One region of the Faecalibacterium sp. 3 genome, then DNA from elsewhere that is predicted to be linked to it. Evidence: predicted binding sites of a transcription regulator. Region 1 holds the regulator's gene; the other holds the start of a gene.

Evidence for each region. Region 1 encodes HrcA, which represses chaperone genes, less so after heat shock. Its sites were predicted from a motif close to TGTTAGCACTCNNNNNNNNNGAGTGCTAACA; they were not measured.
Region 2: the regulator HrcA is predicted to act here: its motif matches at 1,725-1,755, upstream of ACNSPV_RS13905 (Hsp20/alpha crystallin family protein).

The regions. Positions count from the first base shown of each region.
Region 1 is NZ_JBLWFN010000001.1:1,088,897-1,092,302, forward strand. It holds gene dnaK (molecular chaperone DnaK) at 1-549, opposite strand, end outside; gene ACNSPV_RS05080 (nucleotide exchange factor GrpE) at 651-1,280, opposite strand; gene hrcA (heat-inducible transcriptional repressor HrcA) at 1,277-2,350, opposite strand; gene ACNSPV_RS05090 (stage V sporulation T C-terminal domain-containing protein) at 2,750-3,292, opposite strand.
Region 2 is NZ_JBLWFN010000002.1:23,568-26,973, forward strand. It holds gene ACNSPV_RS13895 (hypothetical protein) at 1-298, shown strand, start outside; gene ACNSPV_RS13900 (NAD(P)H-hydrate epimerase) at 725-1,009, shown strand; gene ACNSPV_RS13905 (Hsp20/alpha crystallin family protein) at 1,127-1,591, opposite strand; gene ACNSPV_RS13910 (DUF1003 domain-containing protein) at 1,902-2,492, opposite strand; gene ACNSPV_RS13915 (AMP-binding protein) at 2,544-3,065, opposite strand; gene ACNSPV_RS13920 (alpha/beta hydrolase) at 3,086-3,406, opposite strand, start outside.

The DNA.
Region 1 (3,406 bases):
GCCCATCTCGATGATGGACACATCGAAGGTGCCGCCGCCCAGGTCGTAGACCATGATCTTCTGGTCCTCTTCCTTATCGATGCCGTATGCCAGAGAAGCGGCAGTAGGCTCGTTGATGATACGCTTGACGTTCAGGCCTGCAATGGTGCCTGCGTCCTTGGTGGCCTGACGCTGGCTGTCGTTGAAGTAGGCAGGAACGGTGATGACGGCCTCGGTAACAGACTCGCCCAGATAAGCCTCGGCGTCAGCCTTCAGCTTCTGCAGGATCATAGCGCTGACCTGCTGGGGAGTGTACTCCTTGCCGTTCAGGGTCACCTTGTGATCGGTGCCCATGAAACGCTTGATGGAAGCAACGGTGTTCTCGGGGTTGGTGATGGCCTGACGCTTTGCGACCTGACCCACCAGACGATCGCCGGTCTTGGTAAAGCCGACCACAGACGGGGTGGTGCGTGCACCCTCAGAGTTTGCGATAACAACGGGCTCGCCGCCCTCCATGACAGCCACGCAGCTGTTGGTAGTACCAAGGTCGATACCAATGATCTTACTCATAATGAAAACTCCTCTCGAAAGAACAAATCGTATTGTTTATGTGATGCTCAAATGTTTGTAAGCGGATATTATATTCAAAACCCCTGCGGGTTTCTGCATTGTTACTCGGCCACCACAACGGTCGCATGGCGGACGATCTTATCGCCCAGTCTGTAGCCCTTCTGGTAGACCGTGATGACGGTGCCGCTCTCCTGTCCGTCCGGGGCGGGGATCTGCTGCACCGCGTTCATGAAGTTGGGGTCAAAGGGCTTGCCCAGCGCTTCGATCTCCTCCACATGGAGGACGTCCAGCGCCTTGGCGGCTTTGTCCAGCGTCATGGTCACACCCTTTTTGTAGTTCTCGTCGGTGGTGGGGGCGTTGGCTGCCATCTCCAGCGTGTCCAGAATGGGGATGATCTGGTTCACCGCAAAGGAAATGCCATCGTTGAACTTCTGGTCGGCTTCGCGGGTGGAGCGCTTGCGGTAGTTCTCGTACTCGGCAGCCATGCGCAGCAGCTGGTCTTTGGCCTGTGCAGCGTTGGCTTCGGCCGCGTCCAGCTTTGCCTTTATGGCTTCCAGCTCACGGGCCTTCTTATTGAACCAGCCGCCATCCTTCTTCTTATCATCCTTCGGGTCGGCAGCTTCAGCAGCAGGTTCCTGTTCGGGTGCTGCCTGCTGGGCCTTCTCCTCGGGAGCCGTTTCGGGCTGCTCCGCTTCCTGAGCCGGAGCCGTCTTTTTTGCTTCTTCGCTCATTCCAGATCCTCCTTATAGATCACAGTCCGCCGGGGTACGGCAGCCTGTGGGGTGTCTTTTCGTTTGCCGCTCATGCCCTCGCCCAGCTGGTCTGCAAAGTAATGCAGCAGCGGCATCAGTTTCTGGAAGGGCATCCGGGTGGGGCCGATCAATGCAATGGAGCCCCACAGGCCTCCGCCCACCAGATACCGGTCGCTCACGATGCACAGGCCCGGGATCTGCGGTTCCAGATCCTCGCCCAGCAGCACGCTCTCGCTGCGTTCTGCCGGAGGTGCGATCAGGGCCGCTGCCTGTTCTTCGTCGTTCAGCAGGGTAAGGATGTCACCCACCTTGCCGTCCAGCTGAGGCCAGTCCAGCAGATACTGCTCACCGCCCAGAAATACGTGGGGCTTGACGGAGTCCTGCAGGATGGCCGCCGCCGCGCTGATGACAGGCACCAGCTCCGGGTCGATCTGGCTGCACAGCTCTGCCAGCAGCCGGGGCGAAAGATCCACCGGCGCCACAAAGGTGAGGTTTCGGTTCAGCAATGCGGCAAGAGCCGCCGCATTCTCGCGGGAGAGGCCGGTGCGTACCCGCGCCACACGGGTGCGGACGTAACCGGCAGTTGTCACGGCCAGCACAGCGGCTGCGCTGCGGCCCACCTGAACGACTTCGTAATGGGCAATGCACAGATCCTCTGCACACGGGGTGCTGATGGCGGCAGTGCAGCCGCTGATGGCGGCCAGCGCCCGGGCTGCACCCTGCGCCAGCTTTTCCGGCTCGTGGTCGAGACTTGCGAACACCGCATCCACACGGGCGCGGCTCACGCGGTCCAGCGGCTGATCGTCGGTCAGCAGATTATCAAGGTAGTAGCGGTAGCCCTTGGCACTGGGCACACGGCCCGCGCTGGTGTGGGGCTGCTCCAGCAGGCCCAGCTTTGTCAGCGCCGCCATTTCATTGCGGAGCGTTGCGCTGGAAACTGCCATGTCAAAGTAGTTTGCCAGCACGCTGCTGCCAACGGGCTCGCCTTCGAGACCATACAGCGCCACGATCGCCTGCAAGACTCGCTGCTTGCGTGCATCCATCGTCATAGCGCCTGCCTCCTTTTTGCGTTCGCTTTGTTTGTTTAGCACTCCTTGTTCCTGAGTGCTAAGACCATTATAGCCAATTTTCCGGTGCTGTCAAGCCCCTTGGAAAAATGTTATCAAAGATTCATAATTCTGTCATAAAAAGGGGGTGTGGCCCTGGCAGTACGTCAGGCTTTCCGGTTTTGCCAAAGCGTCTGAGGGGTCAAGCCCGCTTCCCGCTGCGCCGCGCTTTCGCGGAAAGCAGCGCGGCAAATACCGTTTGCCGCCACGACCCCCACCCGTGAAAACGCAATGCCGGGCGGTCCGCAGACCGCCCGGCATTGCTCTATTATAAATAATTTTTCCGCTGAATATGCGCAATATGCGCAAAGCAGCGCGGCGCGCATTCAAAATCGTCCTGCCTTACTCCTCCATCTGTCTGGCCAGAAACGCTGCCGCCACATTCACCGCCTTGAGCTGGGCGGCGTCCGGCACAGCGGTGCGGTCTTCGGTCAGCAGACCCACCACGCCGATCACATCGCCCGACGCAATGATGGGTGCGGCGCACAGCACCACCCGGGGCGAGCCCTCGCAGGGCAGGATGCATTTTTCCGCAATGCCCTCGCACTGGTACAGCCTGCGGCCATCCATCAGCTTTTCCAGCGGCTGGCTGATGCTGCGGTCGGCCAGCTCCCGCCGGCCGCTCCCGCTCACCGTGAGGATGCGGTCCCGGTCTGCCACAAAGGTGGTAAGCGCAAAGCTTTTGCTCAGCACCTCGGTGTACTGGGCTGCCACTGCGTTCATTTCGCCAATGGGGGAATACTTTTTAAAGATCACCTCGCCGTCGCCTGTCGTGAAGATCTCCAGCGGGTCGCCGCGGCGGATGCGCTGGGTGCGGCGGATCTCTTTGGGGATCACCACCCGTCCCAGCTCGTCGATGCGGCGCACGATACCTGTTGCTTTCATTGTTGGCTCCTCCGTTTCCTTGAAAATGCCTGCACCTCTAGTATCTGTCAGCCCGGGCAATTTATACCTACGGAAAGCTGCCCCTTCGTTGCGTTTCCGGCAGGGTTCTGCTAC
Region 2 (3,406 bases), on a different contig from region 1:
CAGTGTCCGGGGTGGAAAAATTGTAGATAGCCTGAAAACTGTCTTTGTCAAAATAGCCATCCGGTTCAAATCCGCACCGTTCCAGCAGCGTGTAAGTGATGCTGATTGCGGCGGCAGACTTGAACTGCATTTCCAACCCGGCACTATCATAATCCATCAGCAGCGAACCGTCAACGATGGCGCTGATGTCCTCGCTGTTGTTGTCCCAGTAATCCGCCACCAGTTTCCCGGCAACATCCGCAAGCTGCTGGCTGACACGCTCTCCGCTGATGCCGTAGGTGGCGGCGAGCATTTCTGAAACCGGCTGTTTCAGGTCATCGTTGTACTGCCACAGGTCGGGGTCACGGGAATTACGGCGCACCCCGGTGTCCGACACATCGAAAACGTAGTGCAGGCGCGGGAATCCGCTGGATTCATCCAGCAGGGCGATGCCCTTAGAACCGCGCCGGACATAACGGTTCATCCGGTTGTTCCAGATGTCATAGTCGGCGCAGGCGGTGGCATCGGGCCGCTGGGCGTAGATCATCAGCTGGTCTGCAAAGGGGTACTTGTACAGCCTGGATGCGGTGGTCAGGTAGTCCGTCCAGCTTTCCCAGTACCGGGTCAGACCATTCGCCGTTTGCTGGGCGAGGTTAAGGTATTCTTGCGTTTTGTTTGGCATTTTGGCCTCCTTTCAGCTCTGTGGTAAACAAAAAAGCGAGCGGCCTTTTCAGGTCACTCGCTTATGGAATCTATGGTAGTTTATGGCGCACTTCGGCCTTCCGGTCTTGCTGCCTGCGGGCTGATACGCCGTCTGCATAAGAGCGACACCTTTGTGCTGGCTGTAGACCTGCCCAGCGGCATCAACACGGATACCGGGGAGGTTGCCGAGGGTGCTGCCCATGCAGATTTGACCGTAATCTTCGACAGTTATAAGCCTTTGCATATGGCAGAAGCTTCTGCGCCGCTGTGCGGAAAAATCATCTGTGCTGACATTGGCATCCGGGATGAATGGCACCCGGAGTTTTGACGAAGGCTTGCCGCTGCGGAAAAATACCGGGAAACAAAAAATGCCCCCGGAGGGCTTGTTGCGGCTCTCCGGGGGGCATCTTATGTGCGTTGTGCCTTGGCGCACACGACCGGCGTTTTACTCGATTGCAATCAGATTCGGGTTCTCAGGCAAAGCCTTCGTCTGCTGAGGAGCAGGCAGCTCGACGTGCAGGACGCCATCCTCGAACTTTGCGTGGATGTCTTCCTTCTTCACATCGCCCACGTAGAAACTGCGTGCGCAGGTGCCGGAGAAGGATTCGTGCCGCAGATAGCGGCCCTTCTTATCCTTTTCGTCATTACTGTGGCTGCGCACTGCCTGAATGGTCAGGTAGCCGTCGTTCAGATCCATCTGAACGTCTTCCTTCTTGCAGCCCGGCAGGTCAACAGCTACTTCGTAACCGTTGTCCGTCTGTTTGACATCGGTCTTCATCATGTTTGCACCACGCTTACCAAAGGTATCACGAGCCTCACGGTTCATCATACGTTCCAGTGCAGCGTCATTCCAGAACGGATCGAAGAAATCATCGAACAGGTTTTCATGGAAAACAGTCGGCATAAGCATAAATCATTCCTCCAATCCCGGCGTTCGGGTCGGGGCAAAAAATCTGAAGCGTCCACTCGGAAGAGCTTTCCGGGGAGTCTTGCGGCTCTCCTTTTTCCCTTCCTCCTGAGCACGCCACTGTTATAGCACTGCATTTTAGCACTGTCAATAGTAGAGTGCTAATATTCACAAAAAAATAATACTTTTGCAACAATATCTTGTATCTGTCTTTCCCCCATTACCACAATGAGACAAAAATCAACACCGGGAGATGGAATCGCACACCGTTTTCTTTCCGGCTTATCCCATTTTGGCGCAAAAAAGCTAGGATTCAGTTGTTTTCCTGCTGCTTTGTATGATTTTTGCCATCGTTTTGCAGCCGCTTTTCCAGTGCGGACTGCTTGGCAAGAATGGCGTTTACTTTATCGTACAGGTCCTCGATCATGATCTCGGTCTTCAGGTTGACTTTATAGTCATTTTCCGCTCTGCGGCGGTCTTTTTCCTCCTGACGGTTCTGGCTCATCATGATCAACGGTGCCTGAATTGCCGCCACACAGGACAGTACCAGATTCAGCAGAATAAACGGATACGGGTCAAACGCTTTGGCAGCCAGCACCGTGTTGACCACCATCCAAAGAATCAGAACACCGGTAAAGGAAAAGATAAACGCCCAGCTTCCGGCAAATTTTGCAATGGAATCTGCTGCACGCTGCCCCAGCGTATACTTTTCTTTTTCGCTTTCAGGACTGACGGAGATCTTACTGTCTGCCAGCAGATTCAGCACTTCCTCATCGGTCATGTCGTGCCGGATGTCCTTGAGCACTTCTTTTAATAGTTTTCTGTTTTCCTTCATAACGGTCACTCCTCTCTCATGGATGTTCTTGGGTGGTAAACGGGAATTTATCAGTATCTCTTTTTGCATGTTTTGGGTATCGTTGCTTCATAACTCATATCAAGCAACATTTTGATTTTGTCATCTGATACGCTGCACATCCAGTGCAACAGTAATCCAGCTATCCTTGCTCATGTGATACGCCGGGAAGAAGCCGGGTTCCTCTCGTAGTGTGCCAATCAGAATTGGGTCACATTTGAAATCGACCACTTCCAGCATTTCTTCGCCTTGCAGCCCCAGCTTGTTCTTTGGTACATAGCGGATGGGGAAACTGCTCAGTTTGGGCGCAAAGGCGTGTTCCGTCAGCACAAAATCCACCTGTGCCTCGGTCATCATGTCATGGATGCGCCCGGTGGGAAAATCCGGCTCGGCTGGGACATATCGGCCGCCGCATTTGAGTACCGCCAGAATCGAGGCAATCATCTCGGTTCGGTGACGCATGACGATGCCGATGCTGTGTACTTCCTGCGGAAAGCTGCACGTGATCATATCCACCATGTTGGACAGCTCTCCAAAAGTCATGGTGCGGTCGTTTTCAATGATAGCCGGGGCATTTTCATGTTCTTTAACTACCTTCTGAAAAAGCGAATAGATCGTATCCATCGTTTTATCTCCTTGTCGGTTTATCTATTTAATATCCAGTGAATGCCAGCCGCTGTGCGCTTGTTGCACGCCTGATAGTGGCTGCCACTGTTCAGTACGAAGGTGGTTTCGATGCCTTTCCCGTGGCACAGTGTTTCTATCTCCTGCGTATTCTGCTGCACAACGTTCAAAATCGGATTATCGGTGGAGCTCTCCTTGTCTCCGAGAGAAAAATACAGACAGTCAGGTTTGCGCTTCATCTCATGGGAGCACACATATTCCATGATGCCCTCAAACCAGAAGGAACCTGACATACTCGCTGCGCGGGCAAACACATCCGTTTGGTAGAGAGCGTAGAGGGT